3 regions of the Streptomyces sp. NPDC001816 genome follow, and region 3 is predicted to be linked to each of the others. Evidence: riboswitches for the same ligand, from Rfam matches in the RefSeq annotation. Region 3 holds a riboswitch; each other region holds the start of a gene.
What was found. Region 3 has a riboswitch for cyclic di-AMP ahead of ACFYZZ_RS00625 (M23 family metallopeptidase). Riboswitches for the same ligand answer to the same signal wherever they lie in the genome.
Positions count from the first base shown of each region.

Region 1: linked by a shared signal. The riboswitch ahead of ACFYZZ_RS38940 (NlpC/P60 family protein) and the one ahead of ACFYZZ_RS00625 (M23 family metallopeptidase) in region 3 are both predicted to bind cyclic di-AMP.
Region 2: linked by a shared signal. The riboswitch ahead of ACFYZZ_RS40160 (transglycosylase SLT domain-containing protein) and the one ahead of ACFYZZ_RS00625 (M23 family metallopeptidase) in region 3 are both predicted to bind cyclic di-AMP.

Region 1 covers NZ_JBIATY010000015.1:175,361-179,537, reverse strand. The annotation lists gene ACFYZZ_RS38950 (hypothetical protein) at 1-255, shown strand, start outside; gene ACFYZZ_RS38945 (tellurite resistance/C4-dicarboxylate transporter family protein) at 259-1,227, opposite strand; gene ACFYZZ_RS38940 (NlpC/P60 family protein) at 1,332-2,543, opposite strand; cyclic di-AMP (ydaO/yuaA leader) riboswitch at 2,552-2,725, opposite strand; gene pcrA (DNA helicase PcrA) at 2,989-4,177, shown strand, end outside.
Region 2 covers NZ_JBIATY010000016.1:167,844-172,020, reverse strand. The annotation lists gene ACFYZZ_RS40170 (outer membrane lipoprotein carrier protein LolA) at 1-231, opposite strand, end outside; gene ACFYZZ_RS40165 (polyprenyl synthetase family protein) at 479-1,489, opposite strand; cyclic di-AMP (ydaO/yuaA leader) riboswitch at 1,989-2,202, shown strand; gene ACFYZZ_RS40160 (transglycosylase SLT domain-containing protein) at 2,208-2,696, shown strand; gene ACFYZZ_RS40155 (HAD family hydrolase) at 2,732-3,544, opposite strand; gene ACFYZZ_RS40150 (FAD-dependent oxidoreductase) at 3,699-4,177, opposite strand, start outside.
Region 3 covers NZ_JBIATY010000001.1:141,992-146,168, reverse strand. The annotation lists gene ACFYZZ_RS00635 (HPr family phosphocarrier protein) at 1-69, shown strand, start outside; gene ACFYZZ_RS00630 (GntR family transcriptional regulator) at 253-948, opposite strand; gene ACFYZZ_RS00625 (M23 family metallopeptidase) at 1,147-1,902, opposite strand; cyclic di-AMP (ydaO/yuaA leader) riboswitch at 1,915-2,078, opposite strand; gene ACFYZZ_RS00620 (M16 family metallopeptidase) at 2,301-3,689, opposite strand; gene ACFYZZ_RS00615 (M16 family metallopeptidase) at 3,686-4,177, opposite strand, start outside.

The sequences.
Region 1 (4,177 bases), on a different contig from region 3:
ACGGCCCGCTTCGTCCCCGCGATGCTGCACGGCGCGTTCACCATGCTGGTCACCGGTGTGGCCCTGGTCGGCCTCAACCAGGCCCAAGGCGCTCACCTCAACACCGTCAAGATCGGCGTGAAGCTCGCCCTGCTGATCGTGATCCTCGGGCTGGTCTACGTGAAGCGCGACGAGGAGAAGGTGGACAAGAGCCTCTTCGGGCTGGTCGGCCTGCTGACCACGGCGAACATCTTCATCGCCGTGCTGTGGACGTGACGCTCAGCGCCGTCCGCTGATCCCGGCGCGGGCCGCGAGGGCCGCGCCGGCCGCGACCGCGACCCAGGCCGCCACCGCCACCCACACCAGCACCCGCCCCGGCCCCTTCAGCCACCCGATGCCCACGGCGGCCGCCACCGACAGCGTGGCCGCCCCGGTCATCCCCATGGGGAACGCCGTCGCCCAGCGCCGCATGTCGTAGCGCAGCCGTGGCCGGGCCACCTCGGCGGCCAGTAGGACCACGTACCAGGACAGGTCCAGGAAGACCAGCGCCACCGTCACGTTCCGCAGCACGCCTCGGTCGTCGTCGTTCCACAGGTACAGCCGCGGACCGTCGGCGGCGAGCAGCTTCGCCCCGGCCAGCCCCGAGATGGCGAGTGCTCCGCCCGCGATCCACTGGTCCCCGGCCCCCTCGAGGATCTGCCGCGGATCGAAGCGCGGCAGGGCGAGGCCGTAGAGCACCAGGCCCAGCCAGAACAGCACCAGCGCGGCGTGCGCGAGCCAGGCCGTCGTCTCGGCCGCGGCCAGCGTGGCCGCCAGCACCGCAAGCCCCTGTGTGGCGACACAACACAGGAACACCGCTCCCGGCATGTGCCGCTCCCAGTGCTGCATGACCAGGTACAGCAGCACCGGCCAGAGCACCACGGCCAGCGCCAGCGCCGCCTCGGCCGGCGTCTGCCGGCCGAGCGCCGAGAACCGGGCGCCGAGCACGGCCGTGGCGGCGACGGCGGTGAGCGAGCCCGGGCTGCGCGCCTCGGCCACCCAGCGTTCCCGCTGCGCCACCAGCCGTACGAGGAAGTCGGCGGCCAGCGCCACCCAGGCGACGCAGGCCAGCCACAGGAAGACCCGGGACACCGGCTCGGGGCCCGTCAGATGCAGGCCCACCGAGACGATGCCGGTCGCCATGACTGCGGCACCCGCCGCCGGCGGACGCCCCGCCCACCACGTACGCAGAGCTGAGATGCCGGGCATGGGCCCGATGCTAGGCAGCCGCGCGGGCGGGGCGCGGAGGCCACGCGCGCGCGTGGCGCTCGAAACTTCGAAAAGGGGACGGTCGGGCTGGACGAAGGGGGTGGTCAGGCGGGTCGGACAAAGCTGTGGATGATCGATTCGCCGCCGTAGTAGATCGACTCCTCGCGGACGTACGCGCCCGGCTTGGGGGCGTGGATCATCATGCCGTTGCCTATGTAGATGCCGACGTGGCTGATGTCGTCGTAGAAGAAGATCAGGTCGCCGGGCTGCGCATTGGCCAGGGAGACCGTGGTGCCGGCGTTCACCTGGTCGTAGGTGGTGCGCGGGAGCGAGACGCCGGCGGCCTTCCAGGCGGCCTGGGTGAGGCCCGAGCAGTCGTACGAGCCTGGTCCGGTGGCGCCCCACACGTAGGGCTTCCCGATCTGGGCGCGGGCGAAGGCGATCGCCTTCTCGGCCTTGGTGGCATACGTCCCGGAGGACGTCGACGAGCCGCCGGAGCTGGTCGAGCCCCCAGAGCTGGACGAGCCGCCGGAGGTCGACGAGCCGCTGGACGTGGACGAACCGCTCGCCTGCGCCTGGGCCTGGGCCTCCTCCTTGGACTTGGCCGCTGCCGCCTGCTGCTTGGCCAGCTCCGCGGCCTTGCGCGCGGCCTCCTCCTGCTTCTGCCGCTCGATCGCCGCCAGCCGGGCCTTCTCCTCGGCCGTCAGCTGGGACAGCAGTTCGCGCGCGGAGGCGAGCTTCTTCTGGACGGTGGCCTTGGCGGTCTGCAGTTCGTTCTGCGACTCGGACAGCGTCTGGAGGCTCTTGGCGGCCTCCTGCCGCTTCTTCATGGTCGCGGCCTGCTCGGTGACGTAATCGTCGACGGCGCTCTTCTGTCGCGAGGTCAGCCGGTTCATCAGCTGGCTCTGGTCGAAGTAGTCCTGGGGACTGTCCGCGAGCAGGAAGGTGGCGGTGTCGGACGAGGCGGCCCCGGTCCGGTACTGGGCGGCGGCGAACGTGCCCAGCTCCTCGCGGGCCTTGTTCATCCGGGCGGTCCGCCGGGCGACCTCGTCGCGCAGGCTGTCGATGTGGGTGCGCTGCTTGCCGGTCTGCTCCTTGGCGGCGTTGTACTTCTCGGTCGCCGACTCCGCCTGGCGGTAGAGGTCGTCGACCTTCTTCTCGACCTCCTCCAGGCTCGGCTTTCCATCGGCCGCGGGAGCGGCGTCGGCCGTCTGGGACAGCACGGCCACGGAGGTGAGGGCGGCGGTGGCGAGGACTGGGGTGCGGAAACCTGCTCCGAGTGTGCCCGCGGGGCGCGACTTGCGGTGCGACGCCAAGGGAGGCGACTCCTTCCATGTGCCGCCTACCGGGTTAGCTGTCGGGTTCGGGCGGGTGGTCGGAAGGTTTGCCCTACGGCACTCGTCCCGGGACGGGACGTGTGCCGATTCACCCCAAAGGTCGGTGGGTCCCCGGCTCCGGGCACCGTGCGGGGGCGCGCCGGACTCGGCGGAGGCCGCGCGGATCGGCGACGTTCGCCGGAAGGGGGCGTGCGGCCCGCCCCGCAACCTAGCCAACTGGTGTGTCTCGTGTGAAGGTTGGTGCACGATATGTCCGATACATTTTCGTGACCTGGGTGTGGGATCGCTCCCGTGTCACAGGGTGATTCCGCTGTGTGAGGGGCTGTTCGGCCGTCCTGGGTGCGAAGGACCCGTCTTTTCCGAACCAGCCATGTTCCCGGGACGGCAGCCGGTTGTCGGTGCGGCGCCCTAGACTCGGAGAGCGATGAGCAGCCTCTTTGACGACAGCTTCCTGGCGGACCTCCAGGCCCCTCGCGGGCGCGAGGAGGAGCCCCCGCCGCCGCCCGAGGACGATCACGCTCCGGAGCCGCTTCCGGACGATCTGTTCGGCGGGAAGTTCGACGTACCGCCGGACCGGGACGCGTACTACCGCGACGGCGCGCCCCGCCCCGCGCTCGACGCGGCGGCGCTCCTGGAGGGGCTGAACGAGAACCAGCGCGCCGCGGTCGTCCACGCCGGCTCCCCGCTGCTCATCGTCGCCGGCGCAGGCTCCGGCAAGACCCGTGTGCTCACCCACCGCATCGCCCACCTGCTCGCCGAGCGGAACGTGCACCCGGGCCAGATCCTCGCGATCACCTTCACCAACAAGGCCGCGGGCGAGATGAAGGAGCGCGTCGAGCAGCTCGTCGGCCCGCGCGCGAACGCGATGTGGGTCATGACCTTCCATAGCGCGTGCGTACGGATCCTGCGGCGCGAGTCGAAGAAGCTCGGCTTCACGTCGAGCTTCTCCATCTACGACGCCGCCGACAGCAAGCGCCTGATGGCCCTGGTCTGCCGCGATCTGGACCTCGACCCCAAGCGCTTCCCGCCCAAGTCCTTCAGCGCCAAGATCAGCAACCTCAAGAACGAGCTGATCGACGAGGAGGACTTCGCCGCCCAGGCCGCCGACGGCTTCGAGAAGACCCTCGCCCAGGCCTACGCGCTCTACCAGTCGCGGCTGCGCGAGGCCAACGCGCTCGACTTCGACGACCTGATCATGACGACGGTCAACCTGCTGCGCGCCTTCCCGGACGTCGCCGAGCACTACCGCCGCCGCTTCCGGCACGTCCTGGTCGACGAGTACCAGGACACCAACCACGCCCAGTACGCGCTGGTGCGCGAGCTGGTCGGCACCGGCGAGCACGCCCCCGAGGACGCCGACACCCCGCCCAGCGAGTACGACCTCCCGCCCGCCGAACTGTGCGTCGTGGGTGACGCGGACCAGTCGATCTACGCCTTCCGGGGCGCGACCATCCGCAACATCCTCCAGTTCGAGGAGGACTACCCGAACGCGACGACGATCCTGCTGGAGCAGAACTACCGCTCCACGCAGACCATCCTGTCCGCCGCCAACGCGGTCATCGAGCGCAACGAGTCCCGCCGCCCGAAGAACCTGTGGACCAACGCCGGCCAGG
Region 2 (4,177 bases), on a different contig from region 3:
GGACAGCTGCTGCACGTCGGACTTGGCGATCTTCTCGATGAGCTGCTGTGCGGTGATCTTCGGCAGATCGGGGGAACCGGAGTCGGCGAGAGCCGGGACCAGCCCGATCGTGGCCGCCGCCACCCCCACCACCGCGACCGGAACCACGTACCGGGCGGCTTTGCGGCGCCCCGTGGGCAGGTCCTCGCCCTGCCCGGCGCCCGTTGCCTCGTCGGATTCGTACGGTGCCATCTGTGCCTTACCTCCGTCGTCGGCGGCGGCTGTCCCCACACTGGTCCACCTGAGCCGCCATTCTCACCCGAATCGGTGAGGAGTGGTGATTTCCGTGGTTTCCATCTGACCAAATCAGCCGTGAGGAAGCGTCAGACCACGGAGCCAACTCCGTGTACGCCTGCGGTATGACACGCGAGGGCGGCGCCTCCCCCGACCCGTAGGGGTCGTGCGGGAGACACCGCCCTCAGGACAGGTGCGGGACGGGTCAGCCGGCCCGGTGCACCACCGCGTCGCACAGTTCGAGCAGCGCCGCCTTGGCGTCGCACTCCGGCAGCGGGGCGAGCGCCGCCCGCGCCTCCTCCGCGTACCGGACGGTGTCCCGGCGGGCCTGCTCCAGCGCGGGGTGCGCGCGCAGCGCGGTCAGCGCCTCGGCGTGCCGGGCGTCGTCGCTGAGGTCGGAGTCGAGCAGCTCGCACAGCGCGATGTCCTCGGCCAGGCCGAGGCGGGCGGCCCGCTCGCGCAGCCGGAGCACGGGCAGCGTCGGGATGCCCTCGCGCAGGTCGGTGCCCGGGGTCTTGCCGGACTCGTGCGAGTCGGAGGCGATGTCCAGGACGTCGTCCGCGAGCTGGAAGGCGACCCCGAGCCGTTCGCCGTACTGCGTGAGCACGTCGACGACCGTCTCGTCGGCGCCGGACATCATGGCGCCGAACCGGCACGACACGGCCACCAGGGAGCCCGTCTTGCCGCCGAGCACGTCCAGGTAGTGGTCGACCGGGTCGCGGCCGTCCGAGGGTCCCGCGGTCTCCAGGATCTGCCCGGTGACCAGCCGCTCGAACGCGAGGGCCTGGACCCGGACCGCCTCGGGGCCGAGGTCGGCGAGGATCTGAGAGGCGCGGGCGAAGAGGAAGTCGCCGGTGAGGACCGCGACCGAGTTGCCCCAGCGGGTGTTGGCGCTGTCCACGCCGCGCCGCACGGACGCCTCGTCCATGACGTCGTCGTGGTACAGCGTGGCCAGGTGGGTCAGCTCCACGACGACGGCCGACGGCACGACGCCCGGCGCGTACGGATCGCCGAACTGCGCCGCGAGCATGACGAGCAGCGGCCTGAACCGCTTCCCACCGGCCCGTACGAGGTGCTGCGCGGCCTCCGTGATGAACGGGACCTCGCTCTTGGTGGCTTCGAGCAAGCCTTCCTCGACAGCCGCCAATCCGGCCTGGACATCGGCTTCCAGAGCCTGGTCCCGCACGCTCAGCCCGAACGGCCCGACGACGGTCACGAGGGGTCTCCTGTCTGCTGGTGTCTGCTGGCGATTACACGGTTTGTCGATAGGTCGTTGCCATCACTCAAGTCAGCGTATCCGGTCCTGTTTCGATCACCGATAGCGCCCACCGGTCCAGCCCGGGCGGTATCGGATCAGGGCCGGTATGTTTTTGATCATCTGATAAGTGTGGGTACACAACGACTTAACAGGATCTCGCCCGATTTGTCGCGAACCGCACGGCGGGCGGAGTACTCCTTTTGCACCACACCCAGCAAATCTCCCGAATCCCCCATGTCTGATTTGGTACCCTTTGCCATTTCGTGAGTTGGGTCACGCGGGCCCGGGAATCGGCCAAGGGGCGCCACCCTCGTTCTCCCCTTTCCACATCGGGCAGTTGAGCGTTGGCAACCGCAAAGGATCAAGTGCCCCATTTGGAATAGATCAAGGTCAACTGCCTCATTGGGTGAATTCAGTACTTGTTCCCGACATGTGCTGTCGCATAGCTTCCGGGCCAGTCAGACGAACGCCGAATCCTGCCGCGTCTGACACCACCCATCGACGAACTCATTCGTACGGCAGGAGCGGGGGACCCAGGTAAGCCGCCGGACCGGACGACGCACGTCGCGCCGGGACAGCTAGGGGTGAAGTCGTGCCTCCCCCCAGAGGTACGGCCGGGCACCTCCCCGCCCGAACCCGACAGCTCACCTCGTAGGCGACGGAGAGGAACGTCCCCATGCTTGCTGCCGCTCAGCCCCGCCGCACCCGCACCAACCGCCTCGTCCGCAAGCTCGCCGTCATCGGCACCGGCGCCGCCGTGCTCGCCCTTCCCGTCATCGGCGCGACCAGCGCCTCCGCGGCCACCCCCACGGCCAGCACGCCGGCCACCACGCTCGCCGGGTACCCGAACAACCTCGACGGCTGGATCCGCGAGTCGCTCGCGATCATGCGCGAGAAGGGCATCCCGGGGACGTACAACGGCATCTACCGCAATGTCATCCGTGAGTCGTCGGGCAACCCGGCGGCCATCAACCTCTGGGACTCCAACGCGGCCAAGGGCATCCCGTCCAAGGGCCTGCTCCAGGTCATCGACCCGACGTTCAACGCGTACCACGTGGCCGGAACGTCCTTCGACATCTACGACCCGGTCGCGAACATCACGGCCGCCTGCAACTACGCGGCCAAGCGCTACGGGTCGATCGACAACGTCTTCGGCGCCTACTGACCGGCGCCCGCGGCGGGCCACTACTGATATCCCGGTCAGTCGGTCGGGAACAGTCTTTCGAGGACGACGGCGATGCCGTCGTCCTCGTTCGACGTGGTGATCTCATCGGCGACGGCCTTGAGTTCGGGGTGGGCGTTGGCCATGGCGACGCCGCGTCCGGCCCAGTCGAACATGGGGATGTCGTTGGGCATGTCGCCGAACGCGAGGGCCCGGCCGGCGGCGATCCCCAGGTACTCGGCGGCCAGCGCCAGCCCCGTCGCCTTCGTGACCCCGGACGGCTGCAGTTCCACGGTCCCGGGCCCCGACATCGTGACCGTCGCCAGCGAGCCCACCGCCGAGCGTGCGATCGCCGCCAACTCGTCGTCGGACAGCGTGTGGTGGCGCAGCAGCACCTTGCTGATGGGCTCGCACCACAGGTCGTCGCGGCGGCCGACCCGCACGGCGGGCAGGGTCGGGTGCGGCATCAGATACCCGGGTTCGATCAGGGTGAGCCCGTCCACGCCGTCCTGGTCGACGGCCGCGTAGACCTGCCCCACCTCGGCCTCGATCTTGCCGAGCGCGGTCTCGGCCAGTTCCCGGTCCAGCCGGACCGACCACAGCAGACGGTCGGCGCCGGCGTCGTAGACCTGCGCGCCCTGCCCGCACACCGCGAGCCCCGTGCTGCCGAGGCCCTCCAGGAGGGGCCGTACCCGAGGAGCCGGGCGGCCCGTCACCACCAGGTGCCGGGCGCCGGCCCGTGCCACCCGCTCCAGCGCGGCGCGCGACCGGTCGGAGACGGTGTCGTCGCCGCGCAGCAGCGTCCCGTCCAGGTCGGTGGCGATCAGTGAGTATGCGGGGGGTGCGGCCATGATCAGAGAATACGGATCCCACGCCCCGCCGACTCACCCTGAAGTTCCCGGACTTGTGTGCTCCTCGGCCCCAAGTGGCCCCTGCGGCCGCCCTGATGGTGGTGGAGTTGACGCGATCGGACCTGCCGGTGAGCGAGACGGCGTCGTCCGCGGCTCAGCCGTGTGCCGCCGCCAGATGCCCGGCCAGGCGCGGCGAGGCGAACTCCGTGCCGCAGACGAAGCGCATCACCGGGCCGTACGAGGACGCCGCCGGGAGGCCGGTGAAGTACAGGCCGGGGACGGAGGAGACGTACCCGGGTCCGAGCCTGGGCGTGCCCCGGCTCACCGCCAGCCGGGTGCGCAGCTCAGGGCCGAGGAAGTCCATCGCGGCGATGTTCACGCGGTAGCCGGTGGCCGCGATCACATGGTCGGCCGAGAGCCGCTCGGTGCCCTTGCCGTGGGTGCGGACGGTGAGGACCGGGCTGCCGTCCGGGGCCTCGGCGCCCACCACCCGCTCGACCTCCTGGACCTGCACCCTGCCCTCGAAGCGGTCGCGCAGCCACCAGGCGCCGAGCGGACCGAGGACCCGGCGGACCAGGTAGTGGCGGGTGCGGGCGGGCAGGAAGCGGTACGGGTGGGGGTAGTGGCTGAGCG
Region 3 (4,177 bases):
GACATCGCCCTGGACCGTCTGGCCAAGCTGGTCTCCGAGGGGCTGGAAGAGCTCCCCGAGACCGTCTGAGGCATGCCAGGAAGCCGCGTCACCCTTTCCGGGTGGCGCGGCTTCCGCATTCTTTGCACCCGGTCCGGGGAATTCACCACAGGCACACCGAAGGCACGCGACCGCGAATTCACGGCGCACCGGGAAAAGGGCAGCGGAAATACCCGCCCATCGAATATCTCCTCTTTGTATACGGCGCCCGTGTTAATGCCGCAGGCTCTGCATGTTTACGGCATGTTGCGAGTTCCTCACACGCTCGGAGCGGTCCCCGCCCGAGGTGAACCGCAGCCGGTGCGCGCCCGTCGAGCGCTCCGTGTGCATCGCCGTGATCGCCCGCGCGCGCTCGCTGTCGCCGCGTGCCACCGCGTCCACGATCGCGCCGTGCTCCGCCCAGGAGTCCACCGGACTCGGCGGCGCCTCCACCGTGTACATCCAGGCGATCTTGTGCCGCAGCTGGGTCAGCATCGAGGACAGCGAGGGGCTTCCGGAGGCCTGCGCCAGCGTCTCGTGGAACCAGCCGCCCAGCGAGCGCAGATCGTCGCTGCTGCCCCGCCTGGCCCGCTCCTGGCCCAGCCGGACCAGCCCTCGCAGCACCTTCAGATGGGCCTCGGTGCGCCGCTGGGCGGCCCGGGAGGCGCCGAGCGGCTCCAGGAGCGTGCGCATCTCCAGCAGGTCGGCGGCCTCCTGCTCGGTCGGCTCGGCCACGCACGCGCCCGCGTGCCGTCGGGTCACCACGAAGCCCTCCGCCTCCAGGGTGCGCAGGGCCTCACGGACAGGGACGCGCGAGACGCCGTAGCGGCGGGCGAGGACTTCCTCGGTGAGGCGGCCGCCGCGCTCGTAGACACCCGCGACGATGTCGTCCCGGATCGCCGTGCACACCGAGTGCGCCGGAATACGCATGACCGACCTCCGCTTTAATCCCCGTGAAACGTCGACGATGGACGCATGTTCCGTGACTCTATTGCAATGAGCCGGAATTTCCGACGGCAGGCCGGAATCCATGGATATTTTTTGGACAGCGGATGCCGCAGGCACTGCGAAAAACGGCGAAAGCCCCGGCTCGTGAGCCGGGGCTTCGGGATGTCGTGCGCCGGAGCGTCAGACGTTCACGCCGTGCTGGCGGAGATAGGCGATCGGGTCGACGTCCGAACCGTACTCGGAGGTCGTGCGGGCCTCGAAGTGCAGATGCGGTCCGGTGACGTTGCCGGTCGCGCCGGACAGGCCGATCTGCTGGCCCGGGAGGACCTTCTGGCCCACGACGACGCCGATGGACGACAGGTGTCCGTACTGGGTGTACATGCCGTCGGCCATCCGGATCACGATCTGGTTGCCGTACGCGCCGCCCCACCCGGTGGAGACGACCGTGCCGGAGCCGACCGCGTGGACGGACGTCCCGCTGGCCGCGTGGAAGTCGATGCCGGTGTGGGAACCGGAGGACCACAGGGAGCTGCTGGCCTTGTAGCCGGTGGAGACGTACGAGTGCGCGATCGGGGCGACGAAGGCGTTCAGGCGCTTGCGCTCGGCCTCTCGCGCGGCGCGGGCCTGGGCCTCGCGCTCCTTCTTCGCCTCCATCGCGGCCACCTTGGCCGCGGCCTCCTCGGCCGCCTTCTGCCGGGCGGCCACCAGCTGGGCCTCGGCCTGCGCGTCGATCTGCTCGGCGACCGAGTCGCTTTCGGTGATGACCGGGGTGAGGCCGGTGTCCTCGACGGAGTTGTCCGCGGCGAGCGCCGGGCCGGCCGCCAGGGTGCCGACGACACCGGTGGTGGTGAGGGCCGCGACACCGGCCGCCTGAACGGTGGTGCGCTTGACCCGGCCGGGCTTGCGGTGCTTCCCGGTGGCGTACATGAACGCCATGAAGTGGCTGGTCCTTTCCTTCCCTCTCGCCTACCGGGTTAGCTGACGGGTTCGGAGCAGGAAGGTCTCCTACGGACCCCCTCGCCGGTGCGCGGGCGTCCGATTCACCCCAGGGACTGCGGTGGGTCCCCGGCTCCCCTGGCTCGCGCCGTGGGGGGACTCGGCGATGACTGTCCGGTGCCGCGGGCGCGGCGCACTGCCTGACGAACAGCCCGGTCGACGCTATGCGGCCCGACTTTCGATCCCCAAACGGATCCGGGCTTTTGTAGCGCATCCCACAGGCCAGACAGGCAACCTCTGCCCCAATTCGGACATCTGGGGAAGGGCTCCGCACGGCAAAGGGCCCTGACGACCCGTCGGATCGTCAGGGCCCCACGCGCGCGGTGCGCCGTAAGCCGCTACTCGGCTGCCACGACGGTGACTTCGCCGATGCCGAGCGCCTCGACCGACGCCTTGATCTCGGCCGCGTCACCGACGAGGACGGTCACCAGGCGGTCCACCGGGAAGGCGTTGATGACCGCCGCGGTGGCCTCCACGGTGCCGGTGCCGGCGAGCTGCTGATACAGAGTCGCCTGGAAGTCGTCGGGCAGGTACTGCTCGACCTGGTCCGCCAGCGTGCTCGCGACGGCCGCCGCGGTCTCGTACTTCAGCGGCGCCACACCGACCAGGTTCTGCACGGCGACGTCCCGCTCGGCGTCGGTCAGGCCCTCCGCGGCGAGCGTGCGCAGCACCGTCCACAGGTCCTGCAGCGCGGGACCGGTGTTCGGGGTGTCCACGGAGCCGCTGATCGCGAGCATCGCGGCGCCCGTGCCGTCCGGCGCGGAGCGCAGGACCTGCCCGAAGGAGCGCACGCCGTAGGTGTAGCCCTTCTCCTCGCGCAGGACGCGGTCCAGGCGGGAGGTGAGGGTGCCGCCGAGGCAGTAGGTGCCGAGCACCTGGGCGGCCCACACGCGGTCGTGCCGGTCGGGTCCGATCCGGCCGATGAGCAGCTGGGTCTGGACGGCGCCCGGCCGGTCGACGATGACCACCCGGCCGGTGTCGTCGGCGGTCACCGGCGGCACGGGCCGCGGCGCGCCCGGGGTGCCCGTCCAGGCGCCCAGGGTGTCGGCGAGCAGCTCGTCCAGGTCGGTGCCGGTGAGGTCGCCGACCACGACCACGGTGGCCGTGGCGGGCCGCACATGGCGGTCGTAGAAGGCGCGGACGGCCGAAGCGTCGATCTTCTCGACCGTCTCCTCGGTGCCCTGGCGCGGCCGCGACATGCGCGAGCTCGCCGGGAACAGCTCCTTGGAGAGTTCCTTGGCGGCGCGGCGGGCCGGGTTGGCCAGCTCGTGCGGGATCTCGTCCAGGCGGTTGCGGACCAGCCGCTCGACCTCGCTCTCGTCGAAGGCGGGCGCGCGCAGGGCGTCGGCGAGCAGGCCGAGGCCCTTGGCCAGGCGGGAGGCCGGGACCTCCAGGCTGAGGCGGACGCCGGGGTGGTCGGCGTGCGAGTCGAGCGTGGCGCCGGCCCGCTCCAGCTCGGCGGCGAACTCCTCGGCGGAGTGCTTGTCGGTGCCCTCCGAGAAGGCCCGCGCCATGATCGTGGCGACGCCCTCCAGAGCGGGCTTCTCGGCGTCCAGGGGCGCGTCCAGCAGGACCTCGACGGCGACGACCTGCTGGCCGGGGCGGTGGCAGCGCAGCACGGTCAGGCCGTTGTCCAGCGTGCCGCGCTCGGGAGCGGGAAACGCCCACGGCCTGGCCTCGCCCGGCTGCGGCTGGGGGTGGAAGTCCATCGTGGCGAGCTCGGTCACTTGGCCGTCTCCTCGTTGTCGCTCTGGTCGGCGCCCGCCTCTACGGTCGCTTCCTGCTCCGGGTCCTCGCCGCGCCCCGCCTCCTCGGTGTGCTCGGCGGACTCGGCGGACAGCGGCTCGTAGACGAGGACCGCGCGGTTGTCGGGGCGCAGGCAGGCCTTGGCGACCTCCTGGACCTCCTCTGGGGTCACCTCGAGGACGCGCTGGACGGCGGTCAGGGCGAGCTGCGGGTCGCCGAACAGGACGGCGAACCGGCACAGTTCGTCGGCGCGGCCGGCGACCGTGCCGAGCCGGTCCAGCCACTCGCGCTCCAACTGGGCCTGGGCGCGCTCCATCTCCTCGGCCGTGGGGCCCTCCTCGGCGAACCGGGCCAGCTCCTCGTCGATCGCGGACTCGATCACCGGCACCTCGACGTCACCGGAGGTCTTCACGTCCAGCCAGCCGAGCGAGGGCGCGCCGGCCAGGCGCAGCAGGCCGAAGCCGGCCGC